Linked DNA regions of Undibacterium parvum. The protein of the gene in region 1 interacts with the protein of each later gene in a pairwise test. Links are inferred from orthologs where the notes say so. Each region holds a gene or a part of one and is shown on either strand. Other genes may lie near its edges.

Evidence for each region.
Region 2: the proteins of zapD (region 1) and ftsZ interact in binary tests that used the Escherichia coli proteins (3 or more experiments, as listed by UniProt). The link is inferred for Undibacterium parvum from one-to-one orthologs.

The regions. Positions count from the first base shown.
Region 1 is NZ_CP034464.1:3,103,448-3,115,835, reverse strand. The notes cover bases 5,018-7,810. They hold zapD (cell division protein ZapD), read left to right. Parts: upstream 5,018-5,932; coding sequence 5,933-6,688; downstream 6,689-7,810. Other genes in these bases: EJN92_RS13600 (sigma-54-dependent transcriptional regulator), read right to left, coding at 6,942-7,810; yacG (DNA gyrase inhibitor YacG), read left to right, coding at 6,720-6,911; coaE (dephospho-CoA kinase), read left to right, coding at 5,229-5,837; EJN92_RS13620 (prepilin peptidase), read left to right, coding at 5,018-5,229. In the rest of the region: ispB (octaprenyl diphosphate synthase), read left to right, coding at 1-397; type IV-A pilus assembly ATPase PilB, read left to right, coding at 1,382-3,112; EJN92_RS13625 (type II secretion system F family protein), read left to right, coding at 3,131-4,363; more of EJN92_RS13620, read left to right, coding at 4,363-5,017; more of EJN92_RS13600, read right to left, coding at 7,811-8,501; EJN92_RS13595 (hypothetical protein), read right to left, coding at 8,517-9,116; EJN92_RS13590 (D-amino acid dehydrogenase), read right to left, coding at 9,113-10,408; alr (alanine racemase), read right to left, coding at 10,506-11,660; EJN92_RS13580 (substrate-binding periplasmic protein), read right to left, coding at 12,125-12,388. UniProt on the Escherichia coli protein: Cell division factor that enhances FtsZ-ring assembly. Directly interacts with FtsZ and promotes bundling of FtsZ protofilaments, with a reduction in FtsZ GTPase activity.
Region 2 is NZ_CP034464.1:2,926,609-2,939,201, forward strand. Bases 401-3,398 are described here. They hold ftsZ (cell division protein FtsZ), read left to right. Parts: upstream 401-1,301; coding sequence 1,302-2,495; downstream 2,496-3,398. Other genes in these bases: ftsA (cell division protein FtsA), read left to right, coding at 401-1,157; EJN92_RS12805 (peroxiredoxin), read left to right, coding at 2,699-3,205; lpxC (UDP-3-O-acyl-N-acetylglucosamine deacetylase), read left to right, coding at 3,327-3,398. Also shown: more of ftsA, read left to right, coding at 1-400; more of lpxC, read left to right, coding at 3,399-4,262; EJN92_RS12815 (DciA family protein), read right to left, coding at 4,288-4,785; EJN92_RS12820 (M23 family metallopeptidase), read left to right, coding at 4,838-5,803; preprotein translocase subunit SecA, read left to right, coding at 6,030-8,795; EJN92_RS12830 (substrate-binding periplasmic protein), read left to right, coding at 9,075-9,866; EJN92_RS12835 (CHASE domain-containing protein), read left to right, coding at 9,868-11,436; EJN92_RS12840 (MarR family winged helix-turn-helix transcriptional regulator), read right to left, coding at 11,595-12,026; EJN92_RS12845 (YceI family protein), read right to left, coding at 12,194-12,593. UniProt on the Escherichia coli protein: Essential cell division protein that forms a contractile ring structure (Z ring) at the future cell division site. The regulation of the ring assembly controls the timing and the location of cell division.

The DNA.
Region 1 (12,388 bases):
GCAGATTGAGGCCGCGGCCGAGTATGGTCGCTCGCTCGGTACCGCTTTCCAACTGATAGACGACGCGCTGGACTACTCGGGCAACGCGGAAGAAATAGGTAAAAACGTGGGAGATGATTTGCGCGAAGGCAAACCTACCCTACCTTTAATTTACCTGATGAAGCACGGTACTGACGAGCAAAGAAACTTAGTGCGTGCCTGCATAGAGCAAGGCGACGAATCAAAATTTGAAGCTATCTTGGCGGCCATCACCAATTCTGGCGCGCTTAACTACACTAAAGAAGAAGCCAGCAAAGCGGCTTTGCGTGCCACCAACTCGATCGCCAGTCTTGCAGAAAGTCCCTACAAGCAAGCTTTACTGACACTGGCTAGTTTTGCGGTAGACCGTAACCACTAAACTAAAATACCCTGCTAGATGCGGCACGGAAATTTTATTAATATTATTTCTTATGACGCTGGCTTAAACATCGTATCTAACTGGGTGGAAGTATCTGCGTCAATAGGATGAGCTTGCTCTCATCCTATTTCTCCATGAGTGAAACTGCCCCGATCGCAATCCATCGCTACGCTCGTTTTTTCTCATCGTCTGCGCGAAAATCGAGTCAAAATTATTAAAACGACTTCGCCGAAACGCATTGCCCCCCAACCTTATATTGCGAAGCTTGCTGACACTTACCCGAGCACCGATCCGGTTGGTGAGTTTATTTGTAAATGCATTGTTACAAGTGTTCAGGGAAGTATTCAATGAAAACTATGGGCAACACATATTGCCAGAGCGGCAGCGCTCTATAATCCTAGAGAGTGCAAGCTCATTCTGCAGCAATAGATGTATTTACTCAGTTACAATATTTTCAGGCAAATCGCGAAAAATTAGGTATCATCGTCAACGCAAATGGCGAAGCACAAGGCGTATTGACACTGTAAGACATTCTTAGGCGAAAGATAGGCAATTTACCACCTTGACCTGCGGTGATACGCACGCAGCTTCCTTGGCCTTGAATGCGAAACAAGAATCTGCCGGTTGCATGCGAATTTTACGCTGGGCGACATCAACAAGCGTTTGCAACAGCACCTCCCCTTGCTTACCCCAAAAACGTGGGATACTCTTCTATTGAGATATTTGCAATATATTCCAGAGGCGCAGATTAAGCTTAATTTGAATGACTGCATTATTGAGGTGTTGGAAGTGCGAAATCTCCCCATTTAGGTGGTGAAACTGATACGAAACCCAGATTTGCCATTAGTAAAATAGTTTATTTATAAGAACATCGCTATACTGTAAATTAGGATAATCGCGGCACACCGCAATACAATAGTTTTGCACTGTGTTCTATTCCGAAGTAAAGTTTGATTCAATAAATACTTACATTCAAAAGACCCTATGTCTGCTGTTTCACCAAATTCTGCTGCCCAAGCTTCTACCTCATCGGGCCTCGCTAGGGCGCTGATACAGGCCAATGTATTATCATTGGCGCAAATCGATCCTATCCACAAAAAATCATTGGTCGAAAAAAGTCACTTTGTCGACGGTTTGCTCCAAAGTGGCTTAATCAATGCTCGCGATCTGGCGACGTTTTGCTCGGAAACCTTTGGTTACCCTTTGGTGGATTTGGCGGTGTTTAATGAAAGCATGCTGCCTGAAAAAATTGTCAACGTAAAACTCATGCAAGCACAACGCATGGTGGCCTTGGCGAAAAAGGGCAATAAAATTTCACTGGCGATCTCCGACCCAACCAATACCAATGCCTTAGATCAAATCAAATTCCAGACTGGACTGGGAATAGAATTGGTGATCGTTCAGCACGATATTCTCCTCAAATTACTAGAAAAGCTGAGCAAAACCTCTGAACAAAGCATTGCAGATTTAGCCGGTGATGACTACAACATCGAGTTTAATGAAGAGGACATGAGCTCGGGTGTCCCGGATACACAAGTAAGCGAAGTCGATGACGCACCGGTAGTTAAATTTTTACAGAAGATGTTAATTGACGCGATTAATATGGGCGCCTCAGATTTACATTTTGAACCTTTCGAAAAATTTTACCGGATACGTTTTCGGGTTGACGGTGAGCTGAGGGAAATTGTCCAGCCGCCCATCGCGATTAAGGACAAACTAGTTTCGCGTATCAAAGTTATTTCTAAATTGGATATTTCGGAAAAGCGTGTACCACAAGATGGCCGCATGAAACTGACCTTGTCGCCAACCAAAGCTATCGACTTCCGGGTCAGCGTACTGCCGACCTTGTTCGGCGAAAAAATAGTTATGCGTATCCTCGATGGATCGCAAGCCCAAATGGGTATTGATGCTCTTGGCTATGATCCGGATCAAAAAGCCATACTAATGGATGCGATTCAAAGACCTTACGGCATGGTCTTGGTCACAGGACCGACTGGCTCAGGAAAAACGGTCTCTCTATATACGTGCTTAAACGTTATAAATAAGCCTGGTATAAATATCTCAACGGCAGAAGATCCTGCCGAGATTAACCTACCAGGTGTGAATCAAGTCAATATCAATGATAGAGCAGGTCTGACCTTTCCAGTCGCACTCAAGGCGTTTTTACGCCAGGATCCTGACATTATCATGGTCGGTGAGATTCGCGATCTGGAAACGGCTGACATAGCAATTAAAGCCGCGCAAACAGGTCACATGGTATTTTCCACCTTGCATACCAATGATGCGCCGTCGACCTTGACCCGTCTGATGAATATGGGGGTCGCACCTTTTAATATTGCCTCCTCAGTCATTTTGATCACGGCACAGAGGTTGACACGTCGACTTTGCACCTGCAAAAAGCCGGTTGATATTTTAGATGAGGTTTTGTTGCAAGCCGGCTTCAAGGAAAATGAACTCGATGGCAGTTGGAAGCCCTATGGCCCAGTTGGTTGCGAGCGCTGTAGCGGTAGCGGCTACAAAGGCAGGGTTGGCATTTATCAGATCATGCCAATTACCGAAGCAATAGAACGCATCATTCTGGCCAATGGCTCTTCACTTGAGATCAAAAAGCAATCGGAAAAAGAGGGCGTCAGGGGACTAAGACAATCCGGCCTACAAAAAGTAAAGCAAGGTGCTACTAGCTTAGAAGAAGTACTAGGTTGCACCAACGACTAAAGTGACAGGAATAGTGACATGGCAACGACACAAAAAAAATCGGTTAAATTAGCACAAGTAAAAGAGCAATTGTATGCCTGGGAAGGCAAAGACAAAATGGGAAAAACCGTGCGCGGTGAGTTGCGCGCGGGAGGGGAGGCGATCGTCAATGCAACTTTACGACGTCAAGGTATCCTAGTCAGCAAGGTTAAGAAAAAAAGTTATAGTACTGGAAAAAAAATAACTGACAAAGACATCACTTTATTTACTCGCCAATTGGCAACGATGATGAAGGCAGGCGTACCACTATTGCAATCTTTCGATATCGTAGGTAAAGGTCACTCCAATCCATCCGTATCTAAATTATTACAAGACATACGTGCTGACGTAGAAACTGGCAGCAGTCTGAATCAAGCATTTCGGAAATACCCTCTTTATTTTGATCCACTGTTTTGTAATTTGGTCGGCGCTGGTGAGCAGGCAGGTATCTTGGAAGACTTACTGACTCGTTTAGCCATTTACAAAGAAAAAACCTTAATGATTAAGGCTAAAATTAAATCGGCACTCACTTATCCAATTGCGATTCTCTCTGTCGCATTTATTGTCACCGCTGTCATTATGATTTGGGTGGTTCCTGCGTTTAAAGAAGTGTTTTCCAGCTTTGGCGCAGAACTCCCTGGGCCAACTCTGGTAGTAATGGCCATTTCAGATTTTTTTGTTTCAAACTGGTATTTTATTTTTGGTGGTTTGTTTGGCGCAATTTACTTCTTTATGCACACGTGGAAGCGCTCGCTCAATATGCAGCGTTTCATGGATAGAATATTATTGCAAGCACCTATCTTTGGTGATGTGATACGTAAAGCAACGATTGCTCGCTGGACACGTACCCTGGCAACCATGTTTGCCGCTGGCGTTCCCTTGGTGGAGGCATTGGATTCCGTCGGGGGAGCAGCCGGTAATGCGGTCTACCTAGATGCAACCGTTAAAATACAGACCGAAGTAACCACTGGCACCAGTCTCACCGTTGCCATGCAAAATGCAAATGTATTTCCCAATATGGTGACACAAATGGTCTCTATCGGTGAGGAGTCTGGATCGCTCGACGCGATGTTAGGCAAAGTAGCCGATTTTTACGAAGAGGAAGTAGATGACGCGGTCTCCAACTTAGCCAGCCTTATGGAACCTATGATTATGGCGATACTCGGCGTGATTATTGGTGGTTTGGTGGTTGCGCTTTATCTCCCTATCTTTAAATTAGGCTCGGTGGTTTGATGCAAGATGTATTTTTATTTGCAGCGCCAGGAAATCTCCTGGCGACTGCTTTCACCGCGATGATTGGCTTGCTTATTGGTAGTTTTTTAAATGTAGTCATACATAGAATTCCCAAAATGATGCAAAGGGAATCGGATAACTATGTGGCGATAGAAAGCGGTAAAGAACTGGTACATACGGATACCTACAATCTGATGTTGCCGCGCTCTGCTTGTCCGCATTGCGGCCATCAAATTACCGCGCTGGAAAACATTCCGGTACTCAGCTATCTATTCATTCGAGGAAAATGCACAGGATGTAAAGCCCCTATTTCCCCTCGCTATCCGCTGGTGGAACTACTGACCGGTGCTTTATCTGGCTACATGGTCTGGCGTTTTGGTAGTGGCTTAGTCGGCATGGGGGCAGTGTTTTTTGTCTGGCTACTGATAGCAATGACTTTCATCGATGCCGATACTCAATTATTACCGGATGATTTGACCTATCTCTTATTATGGTCTGGACTACTCATCAATCTGAATGGCAGCTTCACTTCGCTATCTAGTGCAGTTATCGGTGCGGCGGCGGGCTATCTTTCCCTATGGTCGATTTACTGGTTGTTTAAATTAGCGACGGGTAAAGAAGGTATGGGTTACGGTGATTTTAAGCTGCTGGCGGCGCTTGGTGCCTGGATGGGCTGGAGTATGCTTCCCATTATCATATTATTGTCCTCATTAGTCGGTGCGCTAGTCGGCATTTCATTAATGCTATTCACCAAAATGAGTAAGAATAAACCTATACCTTTTGGTCCCTATTTAGCGGCCGCTGGCTTGATTGCTCTAATATGGGGGCAACAATTGTCGCAAACCTATTTTGGTTTGATGGCCTGATGACTTTGGCAGCATTTACGCTTGGGTTAACAGGCGGCATCGGTAGCGGCAAATCGACTGTCGCTGACATGTTTGCCGAACTCGGTGCTGGCCTGATCGATACTGACTTAATCGCGCATCAAATTACCGCGCCCAATGGTATCGCAATGCCGGCAATAGGGAAGGAATTCGGATCTGAATTCATCCTCGATTCGGGTGCGATGAATAGGCAAAAGATGCGTGAGCACGTTTTTAGTCGGCCTGATGAGAAAAGTAAGCTGGAACAAATACTTCACCCCTTGATACGGGCGGCCACAGAATCTGCAGCAAAAGATACGGCTGGTAGCTACCTGATTTTTGTGGTGCCCCTGCTAATCGAATCTGGCACCTGGCGACAAAGAGTCAGCCGTATCTTGCTAGTAGATTGCCCAGAAGAGACGCAGATAGAGAGAGTCATACACAGAAATGGCATGACAAGAGCGCAGGTAGTGGCCATCATGCAGGCTCAGGCAAGTCGAGAGCAAAGACTGCAGGCGGCCGATGATGTGATCTTCAACGAAGGAAATTTAGACGAAATTCGCAAGCAAGTGAGTGTCTTACATAGAAAATATCTTCTTTATTCAAAGTAACTAATACAAATCGCAAGCAATGTTTGTAATTTTGCTCAGCTTGGTTCAGAATCACGTGAAACTTAAGTTAGCATTATTTTTACAGGGATATTATTTTGATTGTTTACGAATACCCTTTTAACGAGCGTATTCGCACGTTATTGCGATTGGAAGATCTGTACGAAAAATTTTCATTTTTCTTACATCAGTCAGACCCGATGCAGCATCACGTCGCCCTCGCCACCATTTTCGAAATGCTGGAAGTCGCTGGTCGTGCCGACCTGAAATCAGATTTATTGCAAGAGCTCGAACGTCAAAAACACACCTTAATTAGCTTCAAGTCCAATCCCAATGTGCAAGCGGATATGCTCGATCGCATACTCGAAGATGTAGACAGGGTCAGTAGCGCATTGATGGCCTGCACAGGAAAAACTGGGCAGAGCATACGCGACAATGAATGGCTGATGAGCATACGTGGTCGCACCATCATTCCTGGCGGCGCTTGCGAATTTGACCTGCCTAGCTATCACGCTTGGCAAAAAAACTCGGCAGAAAAGCGTTTTGCCGACATTTCTATGTGGTTTGCGCCGATAGCTCCCTTATTTGATGCCATCAATGTAGTGCTGCGCTTGCTGCGTGAGTCTGGTGTTACCACTAAAGTATTTGCACAATCAGGTAGTTACCAGCAAATGTTACAGGGAAAAATGTATCAATTATTACGCGTAACCCTACAACAAGAGCTCAATGTCATTCCTGAAATTTCAGCGAATAAATACATGCTCTGGATACGTTACATGTCGCAAGGCGGCGATATGAAGCCAAAAGCCTTTGACGGTGATATTGCGTTTGATCTTACTCTGTGTAATTTCTAATTTTCATTCTTATTTTTGATTTTTTATTTTCATGGCTACCATCGTTGATTGCCCGACTTGCGGCGCTAAAGTTACCTGGGGCGAAGTAAGCCCGTTCCGTCCGTTTTGTTCGAATCGCTGCAAGCAAATTGACTTAGGCGCTTGGGCGGAAGAAAAATACACAATACCGGCAGTGAACCTACCAGAAGATCCAGAATCAGGAATTGATGGCGATCCTGCCTAAGCGGCAGCGCTAACGCAGCGATCTGGCTGATTAGCGCTTTTGCGGTATCCCGTGTTTGCGCAATTTGGCCGCAATCATAGAGTGGGAGGTGTCTAGGCGTGACGCCAATTTTCTGCTCGAAGGAAACTGCGGATACAGTTTTTCTAGCAAAGCTGATTCAAAAGCGTTCACCGACAATTCCCAACTTTCGGCGGCATCCAGATGCACCTCTTCGGCACTAATACTCCCCTCGGCCCAGTCTAAATCTGCGGCATCGAGTATGCGCTGATCCGACATAGTAATCGCTCGGAATACCACGTTTTGCAACTGCCTTACATTGCCAGGCCAGCGATTCGAAACCAGCGCAGCACAAGCAGAAGAATTGAGTCTGCAAATCGGTTTTTGTGCCTGAGTACAAGCACGCGCTATAAAATGTCTGGCAAGCAGCAAAATGTCATCTGGGCGCTCGCGTAGTGCCGGCATTTCAAGATGCAAGACATTCAGGCGATAAAACAAATCCTCCCTGAACGCACCTTCTTGCACCATCTTGCGCAGGTTACGGTGAGTGGCGCTGATGATGCGCACATTCACCTTGACCTCCTTATCACCGCCGATACGCCGGAATTTTCCATCATTTAGAAAGCGCAGCAATTTCGCCTGCAGATACATGGACATCTCGCCAATTTCATCCAGAAACACAGTGCCGCCATCGGCCATTTCTATCAAGCCTGGCTTACCACCGCGCTGCGCACCGGTAAACGCTCCCGCCATATATCCAAACAATTCGCTCTCGGCCAAACTCTCGGGTAAGGCCGCGCAATTTAGCTCCAGAAACGGCGCAGCACTGCGACTACTACTGCCATGACAGGCCTGCGCCAGCAATTCTTTTCCGGTGCCAGTCTCACCAGTGATCAGCAAGGGTGCATCGACCACCGCGACGCGCGCAGCACGTATTTTTAAAGAACGAATTTGTTCGGATTCACCAATAATCAAGTGAAAACCGCTACCCTCAGAATGCTGGATCGCATGTAAACGCTCGCCTATGCGCTTAGGCGCGTGCAAGGTCAGCAGCGCACCGACGGCCTGTCCCAGACTCGCCTGACCATCTGAAAACGGCTCGGATACGGCAGTCACATCCATTAAGAAGGGTTCGCCATTCATGATGACTTCGCGCGAGGCGACCCGAAAGCCATTGCTGATCAATTCGTCTTGGATAGCGCCATCTTCCAGCAATTCTTTCAGGGTTTTGCGGCACAAGGCCTCTTCGCTGATACCCACGACCGCGGCGGCGGCGGCGTTGGCGATCACCACGCGGCCCAGCGCATCAATCGCGATCACCGGGTCTTCCATGACGGCCATCATGGTGTCGAGATTTAAACGCCTGCGTATGCCGGGTAAAATATCCAAGACCTCGATTTGACCAACTCCAGCCAATTGATCGCAGTCTTGCTGCAATGACGGCAGCATGGCCACACTCAACTCTGGGATGTCGATATAGATGTTCGGTGGATCGACTTCAACCGCCAACACATTCAATCCACGCCGCGCCAATACTGCCAAAATTTCATGCGCGATCCCGACCCTATCGGTGAATTGTATGTTGACGCGCATCGCTAGGCTTTCAAATCAAAATGACTCAGGCATGTACGCACGCGGTCGCGCGTTATGACTACGAAAACTAGTCACTGATGCCAAGCCCCGTAAGCGGCTCAAATCAAATTGCTCTAGCTGTTGCAAGACCGCACGATTGACCGTCATTTTGACCTGCATCATGAGCAAATCCACACTGTTTTGGCTAGCACTACGGATTTTAGCCGCCAACTGAGGACTAGACTCAAACTCAGCACCAGCGGCCGATGCAAGAGCTGCGGCTTGCTCCGCCGCAGCAGCTACAGCCTTGGCTAAAGCACGCTCCTCTGCCAGACAAAAACAGCGATAGATATCAGCCAGAGTAATGATTCCGTTACAGCCACGGCAGTGCCAGGCATCTTTTTCCTTGGCGTCACGCGCCACCAAGCCATCCTTGCTCAGGGTCGCCAGTATCGAACGTATCAGTCGCGGGGTTTTACCGGTAGCCTGCACCAGACTTGCGATGTTGGCAGTGCGCGGCATCACCATCACGATCTGCGCCAGCAATTCTATGGCGGTATAAAACCGCATATTCAAACTAGGATCGGCAAAAATCTCTGTGCTTGAAAGTAATTGCTCGCGCTCGATCAGCTTCATGCTTGCAACTCGCTGGAAAGGATAATCGGACGGTTCACACTACCATATCTATCCATGAACAAGCCTTCGGTAGAAATCGCCGGGCGTTTGCCAGAGACCACGTCGGCGATAAACTGGCCAGAGCCGCAAGCCATGGTCCAACCCAAGGTGCCGTGTCCGGTATTCAGGAACAAATTACGGTATGGTGTAGGTCCTACGATAGGTGTACCATCTGGCGTCATAGGCCGTAAGCCAGTCCAGAATTCGGCTTTTTCTATATCACCGCCATTCGGGAATAAATCAGTCACAGAATGCACCAGCGTTTCTTTGCGAGCGGCACGCAGATCGAGGTTGTAGCCAGTAATTTCAGCGGTTCCACCGACCCGTATGCGGTCACCGAGGCGGGTGATCGCCACTTTATAGGTTTCGTCCATGACAGTCGATTCTGGTGCACAATCAGCATCAATAATCGGCACCGTGATCGAATATCCCTTGATCGGATACACAGGGATTTTAATGCCTAATTCACGCAGCAAGATAGGCGAATAACTGCCCAGGGCCAGCACAAAACTGTCGGCAGTCACATCACCAATCGAGGTTTTCACTGAACTGATTTTATCGCCGTTGGCGACTAATTTTTCTATGCTGACGCCATATTTAAACTTGACGCCCAAGCCCTCGGCCAACTGCGCCAGACTTTGGGTAAATTTAAAACAATCGCCAGTCTCGTCGCCAGGCAAACGCAAGGCGCCGACAAACTTATGCTGCACATGTTTTAACGCTGGCTCGACCTTTAAGCAAGCCGCTTTATCTAATAATTCGTAAGGTACGCCGTAACGTTCCAGAATCGCGATATCGGTCGCTGCCGCATCGAGCTGCTTTTGATCGCGGAATAATTGCAGCGTGCCCTGAGTGCGCTCATCGTAATGAATGCCGGTATCGCTACGCAATTGCTGCAACACATCGCGGCTGTATTCAGCCATGCGCAACATGCGGCCCTTGTTGATCTCGTAGCGTTTGGTGGTGCAATTCATCAGCATCTGCGTCACCCAACGCCACATCTGCGGATCCAGACTAGGGCGTATCGCTAAAGGGCTGTGGCGCATCATCAGCCACTTGATCGCTTTCAGAGGGATGCCAGGGCCGGCCCATGGTGCAGAATAACCGGGCGAGACTTCACCCGCATTGGCGTAACTGGTTTCCAGACCAGGTGCCGGTTGGCGCTCCAGCACCGTGACTTCATGCCCCGTCTTGGCCAAATAATAAGCCGATGCTGTACCAATCACGCCTGCGCCTAAAATAACGATCTTCATTTTTCTTGCTCCTAAGAACGACTTAAAGTCGTGGTATTTTTATTCTTAATTAATTTAATATTTGTGCTGGCTAAAACCAAATCGCGCTTACGCCACCTCAAGTAACTTCGCCCACATAGCGACGCTGATAACGCGCCCCCAGACTAGTCAAGATCTCATAGCCTATGGTGCCAGCGCGTGCCGCCACCTGATCCACAGTATTGTTGGCGGAGATCAGATCAACCAAACTACCTGCCTGCAAGTGTTCCAGCGGCACCTGGCTAACATCTAAGGTGATCGTATCCATAGAGACATTGCCCACCATAGGAGCCTCAACACCAGCAATATGCGCCACCCCGCGGTTACTCAGACTACGCAACCAACCATCGGCATAACCGACCGCCACCGTTGCAATCCGGCTAGGCTGGGCACTTTGCCAGGTCAGGCTATAGCCAACCCCGGTTCCAGGCGCCAGCTCACGGGTTTGTATGATGGCACCTTGCAAACGCACTACCGCTTGCATAGGATTGGCAGCACCAGCCACTGGCGCTACGCCATACAAAGCGGCACCAGGGCGCGCCAGATCAAAATGAAACTCGGCACCTAAAAATATACCCGAAGAATTCGCCAGGCTGGCACCGCAACCAGGAAATTGTGCGCGCAGCGCCTTGAACGCTGCTAATTGCTTTTGATTCATAGGATGCGCCTGATCTTCCGCGCAGGCCAAGTGACTCATCAAATAACGCACATCTATACCACGTAAAGCATCCGTATCAGCCAGCAATCCCTGTACTTCCTGACCCGACAAACCCATGCGCGACATTCCGGTATCGAATTGCATGATGGCAGGCAAAGCGCTCTGGCGCGCAGCCGCTAAAGAGCTCCAAGCAGCAATTTGTTCGCGGCTGTTTAACACCGGAATACAACGGTGCTCGATAAATTCAGGTTCATAACCACGCGGAGCGCCATGCATCACATAAATCGCAACCGTTTCTGGCACATGCGGGCGCACAGCAATCGCCTCCTCCAGATGCGCCACGAACAAATGTCGACAGCCCTCAGCCACCAAGGCCTGCGACACCGGTAGCACACCCAGGCCATACGCATCCGCTTTGACCGCCGCACCACATAGTGCGCCATCGAGCTTATTCTGTAGCAGGCGATAATTACTTCTGATCGCCCCTAAATCTATCGTTAACAGTGCTCCGGCACGCCCCGCATCTTGCTGCATCTTCGCTCCCCCCATGGTGATCAAGCGCTCAAATTTTTTCATTGTAAAAACTCGCAATAAACAGCGAGTTTGCCTATTCATAGCAAGCAACGTGCCAACAAAATAATAATGAAGCAATTCAAGCACTTAAAAAAAACATGTCGTTTTAGAGTGCATCCTCTGTATTGTTTTCAATACAGAATCCCAAAAAGAACCACGTACCCCCAGAGTATATGTCTATGTCGTCATAAAAACAGTACACTGTATCAATATCATTACAGTGTATTGATATTGATACGAAATAGACCGCTATAGCATCCATCCTATGTAGCGAAAAAATAGCTAGCTCGTTTCCACGAGTATCTGCTCGCCACCCAAAACAGGCATATTAGCCCGCCAAATATTGTCAAAAAAGATGCACATATTACGGACTTGCCCCAGCACGTCCACTGTGGACAACCCGTATTGCTTTATCTATTTATATCGGGAAGCAGACATGACCGCATCCCTGGATGAATCGGCAGGTTTTAAGGCATGCGCAGCTTAAAAGTTTGTGCCATTTTAGATAATTCGCCGCTTTCTCTGAGTCGCGTGAATAAGCTATCGAAGCGCACACGGAGCTGATCGCAGCTAACTTGCTTACAATAGGCAAAATATCCATCCTGACTATCGATGACGTTGGCGACGGCACTAATCTCTCCTGCCAACTCCAGGCTATTTAGCAGTGCCTCGGTATTGCGCACATTGCTTGCTAATACATCGATATGCTTAGCTTTTAGCATTAAGAGGGC
Region 2 (12,593 bases), 180 kb from region 1 along the record:
TCATGCCGGATGGACGGCATGAAGTAATCGGCTTGGGACAACACGAATCCAAGGGACTCAAAAAGGGCGTGGTCGTCAATATTGAGGCAACCGTGGAATCGATACGACGCGCATTGGAAGAAGCAGAGTTGATGGCCGACTGTAAAATTCGGCACGTCTACACGGGAATCGCCGGCAGCCATATCCGTAGCTTCAACTCTAGCGGTATGGTTGCGATTAAGGATAAAGAAGTCACCGCGGCCGATGTCTCGCGCGTCATAGAAACCGCTAAAGCGGTGAATATTCCTACTGACCAGCAACTGCTGCATACCTTGCCACAAGAGTTCATCGTGGATAGTCAGGACGATGTGCGCGAACCAATAGGGATGAGCGGCATCCGTCTTGAGGTGAAGGTTCACATCGTTACCGGTGCGGTTTCTGCGGTACAAAATATCGTCAAATGCGTGCGCCGTTGCGGCCTCGAAGTTTCTGATTTGATCTTGCAACCTATGGCCTCGGCTGAAGCAGTTCTCACCAAAGACGAAAAAGAATTGGGCGTGGTCCTGATTGACATTGGTGGTGGCACTACTGATGTTGCGGTATTTAGTGAGGGTGCGATTCGGCATACTGCGGTGATACCGATTGCCGGCGATCAGATCACCAACGATATCGCGATGGCACTACGCACACCGACCTCGGAGGCTGAAGAAATTAAAATCAGATTCGGTGTTGCTAAACAGGTTCTGGCTGATCCATCCGATACGCTAGATGTTCCTGGTTTGGGTGACCGCGGTCCAAGATCGCTATCACGTCAGGCTTTGGCGGCGGTGATAGAGCCGCGTGTTGAAGAACTATTCGCCTTGGTGCATCAAGTGGTGCGCGAATCAGGCTACGAAGATGTGCTCTCTTCCGGTATCGTTTTGACGGGCGGCTCAGCCATCATGCCGGGGATGGTAGAGATGGCTGAAGACATATTTTTAAAGCCAACTAGATTGGGAATGCCGGTCTATTCTGGTCAGTTGGCGGACGTGGTGCGCAGCCCACGTTATGCGACAGTTTTGGGGTTGTTGTTGGAAGCAAAGAAGCAGTATATGCGCGGGCATATCGTGACCAAACAAGAAGGTTCGGCAAAAGCGGTCTGGCAACGCATGAAAGAGTGGTTTTTGGGGAATTTTTAGATTATTTATACGTATAAATCGCGTATAAAGTAAGCATAAATTGTAGTAATCATTTTATAATGTTGTTATCTGCAGTTTGCATTCGCTAGTCGTGACATAGGGTGATGACTAGCGACTGAAAACTGCCTACTTGGAGGATGCATGATGGAGTTCGATATGGTCGATAACGCTACGCAAGGCACCGTAATCAAGGTGGTCGGTGTTGGTGGTGCCGGTGGCAATGCAGTACAGCATATGATTAACAAGGGTGTCTCTGGCGTCGAGTTCATTTGCGCCAATACTGACGCTCAGGCGCTGACGCAATCCAAAGCACACAATGTGATACAAATCGGTGAAACTGGTTTGGGCGCAGGGATGAAGCCTGAGGTTGGTCGTCAGTTGGCTGAAGAGTCACGCGCGCGAATTGAAGATGCCTTGCGAGGTTCGCATATGGTTTTTATCGCCGCAGGTATGGGCGGTGGAACTGGTACCGGAGCTGCGCCTGTCGTTGCGCAGATCGCCAAGGAATTAGGTGCATTGACCGTTGCGGTGGTTTCCAAGCCATTTTCTTACGAAGGTAAGAAATGTATGGATATCGCTGACGAAGGTTTGGAAGCGCTGTCCAAGCATGTCGATTCTCTCATCATCATTCTCAATGAAAAGCTGGAAGAGATTTACGAAGATGACAGCATGATAGAGTGGCTGCAACACGCCGACAATGTACTCAATAATGCGGTTGCGGGTATCGCTGAAATCATCAATGTACCAGGCCATATCAACGTCGATTTTAACGACGTGAAAACGATTATGGGCGAGCAGGGTAAGGCCATGATGGGAACGGCAACCGCTTCTGGCGTAGACCGCGCCCGTATTGCAGCGGAGCAGGCAGTGGCCTCTCCACTGCTAGACGGTATCGATTTGTCTGGTGCGCGTGGTGTCTTGGTTAACGTTACCGCTAGTCGTAGTCTGAAGGGTAAAGAGATCAAAGAAGTCATGGCAGCGGTACGTGCATTTGCTGCCGATGATGCCTCGATCGCCCAAGGGATTGCGTATGACGATAGCATGGGTGACGATATCCGCGTCACTGTAGTGGCAACAGGTTTGGGCCGTGGCAAGAAAAATATTCAGCTGGTGCAAACACCTATGCTGCGTACCGGTACTCACAATGAGCCTATGATGATGGCGACTACCGCCAGCACTACAGCAAATATGGGGATGACATCGTCGGCCGGCTTCGAAAGCCTGAGTAAGCCAGCGGTATGGCGACGTGAATCAGCCTCTGATCAGGTGCGTGCTTTGGAAAAAAATGGAATGGAAACTTATGATATTCCGGCTTTTTTACGCAAACAAGCTGATTGATCTTGCTTCGCCAAAATATCGTGCGATGTAGTTTGAAATAGTTGAAAAATAGCTCGAAGCAAAACGCCGGCAATCGCTGGCGTTTTGCTTTCTGCAAGAAAATTAAGACTAAGGCATACTTGCGCTCAGCCCGTTTTTTAACAATACACAAAGTTGATGTTTGTTATGAGGCGGTGTACTTTCATCTATTACTGGAGCCAGATATGACTATCAAGATCGCAGAAAAATTACCCGAAGGCAGTTTAGCCGAATTCATCGAAGTCGAATCTGAGGGTTGCTCACTCGGACCAAATACTTTTAGCGTAGCCGATCTGAGCAAAGGTAAGACCATCGCAATTTTTGGTTTGCCAGGCGCCTATACACCAACTTGCTCGGCTAAACATGTACCAGGTTATGTGGAACACGCTGCGGCTTTGAAAGCCAAGGGCGTCGATGAAATCTGGTGTATCTCGGTCAATGATGCGTTTGTGATGGGCGCATGGGGGCGTGATCTGAAAGCGACTGGCATCGTGCGTATGATGGCCGACGGTAATGGCGCATTCAGTAAGGCTTTGGGTTTGGATGCTGATTTTAGTAAATTCGGTATGGGCACGCGTTCCCAGCGTTATTCTTTACTCGCAGTTGATGGCGTAGTGAAGCAATTGAATATTGAAGAAGGCGGAAATTTCGAAGTATCGAATGCAGAAACGATGCTGGCGCAATTGTCCTAATTTTTTTCCTCGTAAAAAAGCGCACAAATTTGTGCGCTTTTTTATTTTTGATGCCAGCTTTTAATTGCTAGTCGCAAGCTACTTACGGGTATCGATTTTGGCAAGCAGATATAATACTCAGATGTTAAAACAAAGAACAATCAAAAAACAGGTCAAAACCATAGGTGTGGGAGTTCACTCCGGTACTAAGGTGGATTTGATACTGCGTCCAGCGCCTATCGATACTGGCATCGTGTTTACCCGTATTGATTTAAACCCGCCCGTGGTATTTGAAGCGCAAGCCTTGAACGTCGGGGATACTCGCATGGCATCGACCTTGACCAATCAAGGTGCGAAAGTGTCTACCGTTGAACATCTGTTGTCTGCTTGTGCTGGCTTGGGCATCGATAATTTATATGTCGATGTCAGTGCTGAAGAAATCCCTATCATGGATGGATCAGCATCTTCTTTCGTGTATCTGCTGCAGCAAGCGGAAATGCAAGAGCAAAACGCAGCGAAAAAATTCATACGCGTTTTAAAGCCGGTAGAAATACGTGAGGGTAGTGGCAAATCCGAAAAATGGGCGAGGTTGGAGCCTTTTGATGGGTATAAGTTACATTTTTTCATAGAGTTTAACCATCCCGCGGTGGATGGTACGACTCAGACCGCCGAGGTGGATTTCTCTAAAGTGTCCTACGTCAAGGACGTGGCTAGAGCCCGCACCTTCGGCTTCATGCAGGATGTAGAGATGTTGCGCGGCATAGGATTGGCGCGCGGCGGATCTATGGAAAATGCTATCGTGATGGATGAATTTCGTATCTTAAACGCCGATGGACTGCGCTTTGATGACGAGTTTGTGCGGCATAAAATTCTCGATGCTATCGGTGATTTGTACCTGATCGGGCATCCCTTATTGGCAAGTTATAGTGCGCATAAATCCGGTCATGGACTGAATAATCAGTTATTGCGCGCCTTGCTGGCGCAGCCTGATGCCTATGAAATCGTGACCTTTGACCAGGAGACACTGGCGCCAGCGTCGTATGCCGAGCAAGAGCGTCGTGAGTGGGCGCTATCTTGATTGTATTTAGCCGCAGCGGATATTTCTAGACTTGGTTGCGCTGTACTAATCTATGTAATGCCGCCCTCAGTTCGGCATTTTGGGGGGTGTCGTCTAAACTATGTTCCAGTGCGTCAAAAGCGTTAATCGCACTGCTAGTGAAAACTAGTTGCTTCACTGGGCTAGGTTTTTCTATGGTTTTCCTAACTTGTACTTTGATCCGTATTGCGTTAATCTGCCAACCGCGCAACTGCAATTGTGCGAGCAATTTAGGCAAAGTTTGTTTCAACTTGCTTGCCAGTGAGGCATTCGGAGCGGCCAAACTTAATTGCTCATCGGCCAGTTGCAGTACTTCACAACTATCAAATACGCCCGGCAGTATGGCGGCACATTCTTTCTGCAATGAGGCATTGCGCTTGATACTTGGTAGTAAAGGCGAAATTTTGTCATTGCGGGCTAAATAGTTGGCGATACCGCTGGCATCGGGTAATTTTCTACCGCGTTTGATATTGAGTTTAAATGGAGGTGGCGTTAATGATTGCATGGATAGCACCTTACCACAGCTGCCGGTTTACCTGTCATAGGGACGCTCACTAATGCAAATCATTTTCATGCATTCCCGCTTCACGCAAGCGAAGTCGATTACTCTCAGTTCTACCCATATTCTATTGTCCGTCCTGGGCTTTTTAACTCTCACGATGTTGTGCTCCGCCGTCATGGCAGCTCTGATACTACGCTTGGCAAGTAGCGATCTGCCTCTGCTGAAAAACTTGGTGCCTGCCAATCTGGCTAGCTTACCAAGCAATGATCCGAATGCCAAAGATCGCTATCTAAAAGAAAACCTAGCAGCGATGGCAATTAAGTTGGGGGAGATGCAAGCGCAATTAATCCGCCTGGATGCCTTGGGCGAACGAGTTCAGGGTTTGGCCGGCGTAAAGCCGGAAGAGTTTAATTTTAAAGACGCGCCCGGACGTGGTGGTGCCGAAACTTCGACCTTGTTGCCCCCCAAAGAATTAAGTCTCTCGCAGTTTCAAGTCGCCTTAGATGCCATGGCTAGTGACCTTGAACATCGCTCAGATTTTATGAGTGTGGTCGAGACCAAGCTGATGGGTTTTAAGTTGCAATCCAAACTATTGCCAACCATACAGCCTGTCAATGTCAGTTATAACGCTTCGGGTTTCGGCTGGCGCTTAGATCCATTCTCAGGTCGCAGTGCTTTTCACGAAGGCATAGATTTTTCTAGTCCTACCGGCACGCCGATAATTGCAGCCGCTGGCGGCGTCATCATTGCCGCAGAGTTTCATCCACAATTTGGCAATATGCTGGAAATCGATCATGGTGGTGAAATCATGACGCGCTACGCACATGCTTCTAAAATTTACGTCAAAGTCGGTGACATCGTCAAACGCGGCCAGCATATCGCCGATATAGGCTCGACCGGACGCTCTACCGGCGCGCATTTACACTTTGAGGTGCATGTCAAAGGCGTGCCGCAAAATCCACATAAATTTCTCAATGCGGGTATCAATCAAGCCAGCATGGCGGCGCTGAACCAAAAATAGCTTGCTCTGCCGATTTGCTGCCATTGCGGGGCGAGTGAGTAAGAATTTTCTGTTGCGCCTATTGATATTCCCTTTTTTGTCACCAATTTTACTTAGTTGCGTGGGCCTGACCAGGCATTTTCTGGTTAATGGCTGGCTCCGTGGTAAAATCGCGAGTTAGTCTATGTTGCTGCCAAGTTAAGTTTGCTGGCAGCTTTTTTCAAGAATCTACTTACTCATTCATAGCATGTCATTCCTGACCAAGATATTCGGCAGCCGTAATCAACGGCTCTTGAAACAATACCAAAAAACGGTGCGTGATATCAACGCCCTGGAACCCACGCTGGAAGCCTTGTCGGATGAGCAGTTGCAAGCAAAGACAGGCGAATTTAAAGAGCGTATCGCCAAGGGAGAAACTCTAGACGCGATCTTACCTGAAGCGTTTGCGGTGTGTCGTGAGGCCAGTAAACGCGTCTTGAAAATGCGCCATTTTGACGTGCAATTGATAGGCGGTATGGTTTTGCATTTTGGCAAAATCGCGGAGATGGGCACAGGCGAAGGTAAAACCTTGATGGCCACCTTGCCGACTTACCTCAATGCCTTGTCTGGTAAAGGCGTGCACGTGGTCACCGTCAATGATTATCTGGCGCAGCGCGATGCCGAGTGGATGGGTACTTTGTACGGCTGGTTAGGGCTCACAACCGGTATCAACCTCTCGCAGTTGGAGCACGACGCCAAGCAAGCTGCATATGCCGCCGATATTACTTACGGCACCAATAATGAATTCGGTTTCGATTATCTGCGCGATAACATGGTGTATGAAGCCAAAGACAGAGTGCAACGCGCACTTAACTTCGCCGTGGTCGATGAAGTCGATTCCATTCTGATCGATGAGGCACGCACACCTTTGATCATTTCTGGTCAGGCCGAGAGTCATACCGAGCTGTACTACAAAATTAATGAAGTACCGAAGATGCTGACGTTACAGATCGGTGAGGAAACTCCCGATGGTAAAGGTCATATCGAGGTGGCGGGCGACTACACCAAAGACGAAAAAGCACATCAAGTCTTGTTGACTGAAGATGGCCATGAGCATGCCGAGCGTCTGCTGACGCAAATGGGCTTGTTGCCAGAAGGCGCATCTTTGTATGATGCCGCAAATATCTCTTTGATCCATCATTTGTATGCAGCCTTGCGCGCGCATGCTCTGTATTTTAAAGATCAGCACTATGTGGTGCTGAACGATGAAATCGTGATCGTCGATGAATTTACTGGTCGTATGATGACAGGGCGTCGTTGGTCGGATGGTCTGCATCAGGCGGTGGAAGCGAAAGAAGGCGTAAAGATTCAGAACGAGAATCAAACTTTAGCCTCGATCACTTTCCAAAATTATTTCCGTATGTATGTGCGCTTGTCAGGCATGACAGGAACGGCTGATACCGAAGCCTACGAATTCCAGGAAATCTACGGTCTGGAAACTGTGGTGATCCCACCGAATCGTCCTTCGCAGCGTAAAGATAGACAAGATCAGGTGTATAAGACAGCGCAAGAAAAATACAATGCGATGTTGGTCGATATTAAAGATTGTTATGAGCGCGGTCAGCCAGTTTTGGTGGGAACCACCTCGATCGAAAACTCTGAGATGTTGTCGGAGATTTTGACTAAAGCCAAACTCCCGCATAACGTCCTTAATGCGAAACAGCATGCGCGCGAAGCGGAAATTATTGCGCAGGCGGGTCGTCCTAAGGGCATTACCATCGCTACCAATATGGCCGGTCGTGGTACCGATATTGTGCTCGGTGGTAACGTCGCCAAGCAGGTGCAATTGATAGAAGCCGATAGCAAATTGTCGGATGCCGACAAGCAAACTCAGTCGCAAAAATTGCGCGATGAGTGGAAATCTTTGCACGAGCATGTAGTCAGCGCTGGTGGTCTGCATATCATCGGTACTGAACGCCACGAATCACGTCGCGTTGATAATCAATTGCGTGGCCGTTCTAGTCGCCAAGGTGATCCTGGATCTTCTCGTTTTTATCTGTCGCTCGATGATGCCTTGTTGCGTATCTTCGCCGGTGACCGCGTGCGTGCCATCATGGATAGATTGAAAATGCCGGAAGGCGAGCCTATCGAAGCCGGTATTGTGAGTCGCTCGATTGAGTCGGCGCAACGCAAAGTGGAAGCGCGTAACTTCGATATTCGTAAGCAATTGCTGGAATACGATGACGTCGCCAATGATCAGCGTAAAGTCATCTACCAGCAACGTAACGAATTACTCGAAGCGCACGATATGTCTGAGATGATTACTTCTCTGCGTAGCGGTATGTTTGAAGAAGTAGTGCGTACTTACGTGCCTGAAGAATCAGTAGAAGAGCAATGGAATGTCGCCGCTTTGGAAGCCACGCTGGCGGCCGAATGGTCACTCGATCTGCCTATCGCAAAAATGCTTGCGGCTGAACCAAATCTGAGCGACGAAGATATTCTGGAACGGGTCCAGGCTGCCGCCAATGCTGCTTATGAGTCTAAGCTGACTATCGTCGGTAAGGATGCGTTCGCCGGCTTCGAGCGCAGCGTCATGTTGCAGAGTATCGATAGCCATTGGCGTGAACATCTGGCAGCTTTGGATCACTTGCGTCAGGGCATACATCTGCGCGGCTACGCCCAGAAAAATCCTAAGCAGGAATACAAACGCGAAGCTTTTGAATTATTTGCGCAGATGCTAGATTTGATCAAGAACGAAGTGGTCAAGACCGTGGTCACGGTGCGCATACAATCGCGTGAAGAAATCGAAGCAGCCGAGCAGCAAATGGCCGCAGCGCAAATCGAAAATGTGCATTATCAACATGCAGACTTCGATGCGAATGCGACACCGGAAGAAATGTTGGCACCGACTGCAAATCCTGAGCACAGTGCGAATCAGCCTCAAGTCGATCATGGCTTTAAAGTCGGACGCAACGATGCCTGTCCTTGCGGTAGCGGTAAAAAATACAAGCAATGCCATGGTAAATTGGCCTAGGAATAGTTTGTAAATTAATACAGAAAGGGGCGGAATTTTCTGCCCCTTTTTTATTCCCTGACTCTAATTTTTGTTGTTAAATAGGCAGAAAAAAAGCGTCGAATGTGGGCGGTGTTGAGTCGATTTCGTATTTTTGATATTGAAAAATAAAGCTTCTTTGCTATATCCGCGTGATTATTTAACTACCTCGCCGTGAATAAGTGCAAAGAAAAAATGTGTGTGCTATTTTGTACAAACGTCCGACGTTTTTTTACTAATGACTATGAGTCGAGGATCACTATGCGCGTTGCACTCTATGTGATTTCTATGGCAATTGCTCTTGCTTCCAGTGTTGTTGCCGCAGCCGATGGTCCTGATTGTTCTCGTACATTTACCTTGGCTTTGCATGAGCATGGCTTATTGTGTTCTAGCCAGACAGGCGCAGGCATAGACAAAGATTTTTCTGATGAGTTGATGCGTCGTAGCGGTTGCAAGCTCAGTGTCAGTGTCTTGCCTAGAGCTCGAATTTGGCAGTTAATCGAATCTGGTGCCCTCGATTTTAGTTTGTCTGGCATCAGCAATGCTGAGCGCGAACGTTATGCCGGATTTGCCTGGTATTTTTCAAATAAATATTATCTGTTGTTAAGGGATGGTCTGAAGTTGAAGACTCTAACCGAATTTAAAAAAAATCCGGATTTGAAACTAGGCGCGATCCGCTCTTTTTGGTACAGCAATAATGCCAACCTGCTCATCGATCAGTTGCGCCCAGAAAATCGCGTAGTCTACGCGACCGGCTTCGACCCTCTCTTTAAAATATTTCAGAGCGGGCAAATCCAGGCAATGATCATCGAGCCCTTCGATTATCCGCAGATAGAAAATACAGCGCTACGTGAACAGAGTGTGATCATTGATACTGAAGATGCGGCGGTTCCGCATGGGCTGATTATGTCGAAAAAATCGCTTTCAGCGCTGGAGCAAGAAAAATGGCGAGCCCTGGTGCAAAGCATGCGCAGGGATGGCAGTGTCGCCAAGATTTTCAGAAAATACATGAAGCCTGAATTGGCCGATGCGATCACCACTTTTAAGGATTAACGTGAATTGGTTGTTGCGACAGCGTCTGGTTATCATCGTTTTAACATGCGCTTTGAGTGTGACGGCACTGCTATGGCAGCATGAAAAAGCCAATGCAAATCACGAGCTAAGGGCGGCACTCGATTTTCATGTGCGAGATTTCAGTGCGCGCATCGAACAGCGCCTGGTGAGCTACGAACAGCTAATGCATGGCGTGCAGAGTCTATTTGCGACATCCATCGCTGTGCCGCAGAATGATTTTTCTGAATATGTGAAAAATTTGCAGTTAGGCGCGAATTTTTCCAGCATGGAGGCGCTGGGCGTGGTGTGGCAGGTCACGGCGCAACAGGAGAATAGTTTTATACAAACTGCGCAGCTTGAAGTGGCTAAGGATTTCCATATTCACCCTGAAGGACTGCGGCCCAGTTATGCGCTGGTGCAGCGTATCGAACCTGGCACAGAGGAGAGTGCGCGTATGTTAGGACTTGATATGTCGCTTGATTCGACCTTGCAGGCTGCGATGGAACGCGCCAGAGATAGCGGAGTGATGGCGGTCTCGGGCAAACTTGAATCGGCGATGTCTGGTCATGCCAACCCACAAAGCTGCTTTATGATGTATTTACCAGTTTATAAAAAAGACCGCCCACTGGAAACGATCGCTCAACGCAGGGCCAATCTTGATGGCTGGGTGTTTGCAGAATATAAAGTCAATGCGGTACTCGCTACTTTGTATGGCGAAACCCCGCCCCTGATTCATCTGCAAATTTATGATGGTGTTGATGTTCGCGCCGATAACTTGATGTACGACTCTGCACCGTCCCAAGCGATGCATCCAACACCATTGCAGTTGACTGAATATATCGTCAGTGGCGGTCATACCTGGGCCGTTGTGATGCATCCTCTGCCAGGATTTGCTAGCCACTTGGGACGCGATCAGTCGACCCTGATCGCCTTCGGCGGTAGCGTATTGAGCATATTGCTGGCATTGATGACATGGCAATTGGTTTCTGGACGCGAGCGTGCGCTGACGCTGGCGCGCGCTATGACACGTGACCTGCGGGAGAGTGAAGCGAGGTTTCGCTATCTAGCGCAATACGATGAGTTGTCCGGTCTACCGAATCGCGCCATGTTTCGAGATCGCCTGCAGCAAGCCATCGCGCAGGCCAAGCGCGATAAAGCGCGTCTGGCTTTGATGTATCTCGATTTGGATAAATTTAAACCGATCAATGATCAACTGGGTCATCACGTTGGCGACATTTTGTTGCGAGCCGCGGCCGAAAGAATGCAGCTTTGTGTGCGAGAGTCCGATACGGTGGCGCGCATCGGCGGTGATGAGTTTGTGATCCTGCTGCCGCTGATAGAGACCGATTACGATGCGCTGCGGGTTGCTGAGAAAATCCGGTGTGCGCTGGCTGAATCCTTTGCGGTGGCGGGCGGGCATGTCCTTACGCTCAGTGTCAGCATAGGCATTGCGATTTATCCTGAGCATGGCGAGAGTGATGTCACTTTGGCCAAAAATGCCGATATTGCGATGTATAAAGCCAAGGAAAAGGGCCGGAATCAGGTATGCATGTATGATGCCTTGCTATGAATTCGTGATTAGCTAGTGATGAATTTGTCGTTTGCAAGTTGCCATTATTTTTCAGATTTAAAGCATACTCCCCAGAAAATTTATATAAATGGGCTCTTTGCGCATACAGTATGTGCGCAAATAAATAATACTCATGGGGAGTATTATTTTAAGTTCAGTTAGGGGTGCTGCTGCAGCTTGCCCTTTAGCTTGAGTAATTCCTGTTCCAATGCCAGAAAATCGGCTTCACGGTAGTCGCTGAAGCACTCACTGCCTTGCGCTACCACTTGCGGGAAAATATCTGCAAAGCTTTGTTCGCCGAGGGGCGTGAGTTGTATTAATTGCTGACGACGGTCCTCGCTACTCGCGCTACGTTGCAAAAAACCTTTTTGCTCCAGACGCTTGAGCACCCCGGTTAAGGTGCCTTTGGTGATCAGGGTTTTCTCGCCTAACTCTTTGCAGCTCATGCCCTGAGTGTTGCCTAGCGTAGCAATAATATCGAATTGCGACTCGGTAAAACCATGCGCACGCACGCGTACCGAGGAGGTTTTTTCAAACAATTGCATACATTCGGCGAGTAGACGTATGCTGCGTAGATAGCGTTTATTCATGCTCAAACGTGGTGATTGGTATGTCTTGCGCTACTTGGGCGTGGGCCCAAGTAGCGATTAATCTGAATACTATTGTTGAGACGGTATTGAGGCTGACATTGAGTCTGATATTAGGTCTGATATTAGGTCTGATATTAGGTCTGATATTAGGTCAGATACTGAACCTATTAGTTCGCCTTAATTGCTTCTACTTGTATCGATAATTTAACATCAGGTGAGAAACCGTAGGCGATGCCATAGTCGAGACCGAAGTCACTGCGTTTGAATTCTGCCGTGGCGTCTGCGCCGCAAGCTTCTTTCTTATGCATAGGATGCATGATGCACTTGAATTTATTGATGGTCAGCGTCAGTGGTTTTGTGACGCCCATCAAAGTAAATTCGCCCTGCACCGCCACTGGGGTGTCGCCGTTAAATTGTATAGACGTGCCTTTGTAGACCGCAGTCGGGAATTTTTCAGCATTGAAAATATCTTTGGATTTTGCATGCTTATCCATGTCCGCCATTCCAAAATTAATCGAATTGATGTCGATAGTGATGTCAACCGTACCGGTTTTTGCGGCGCGATCG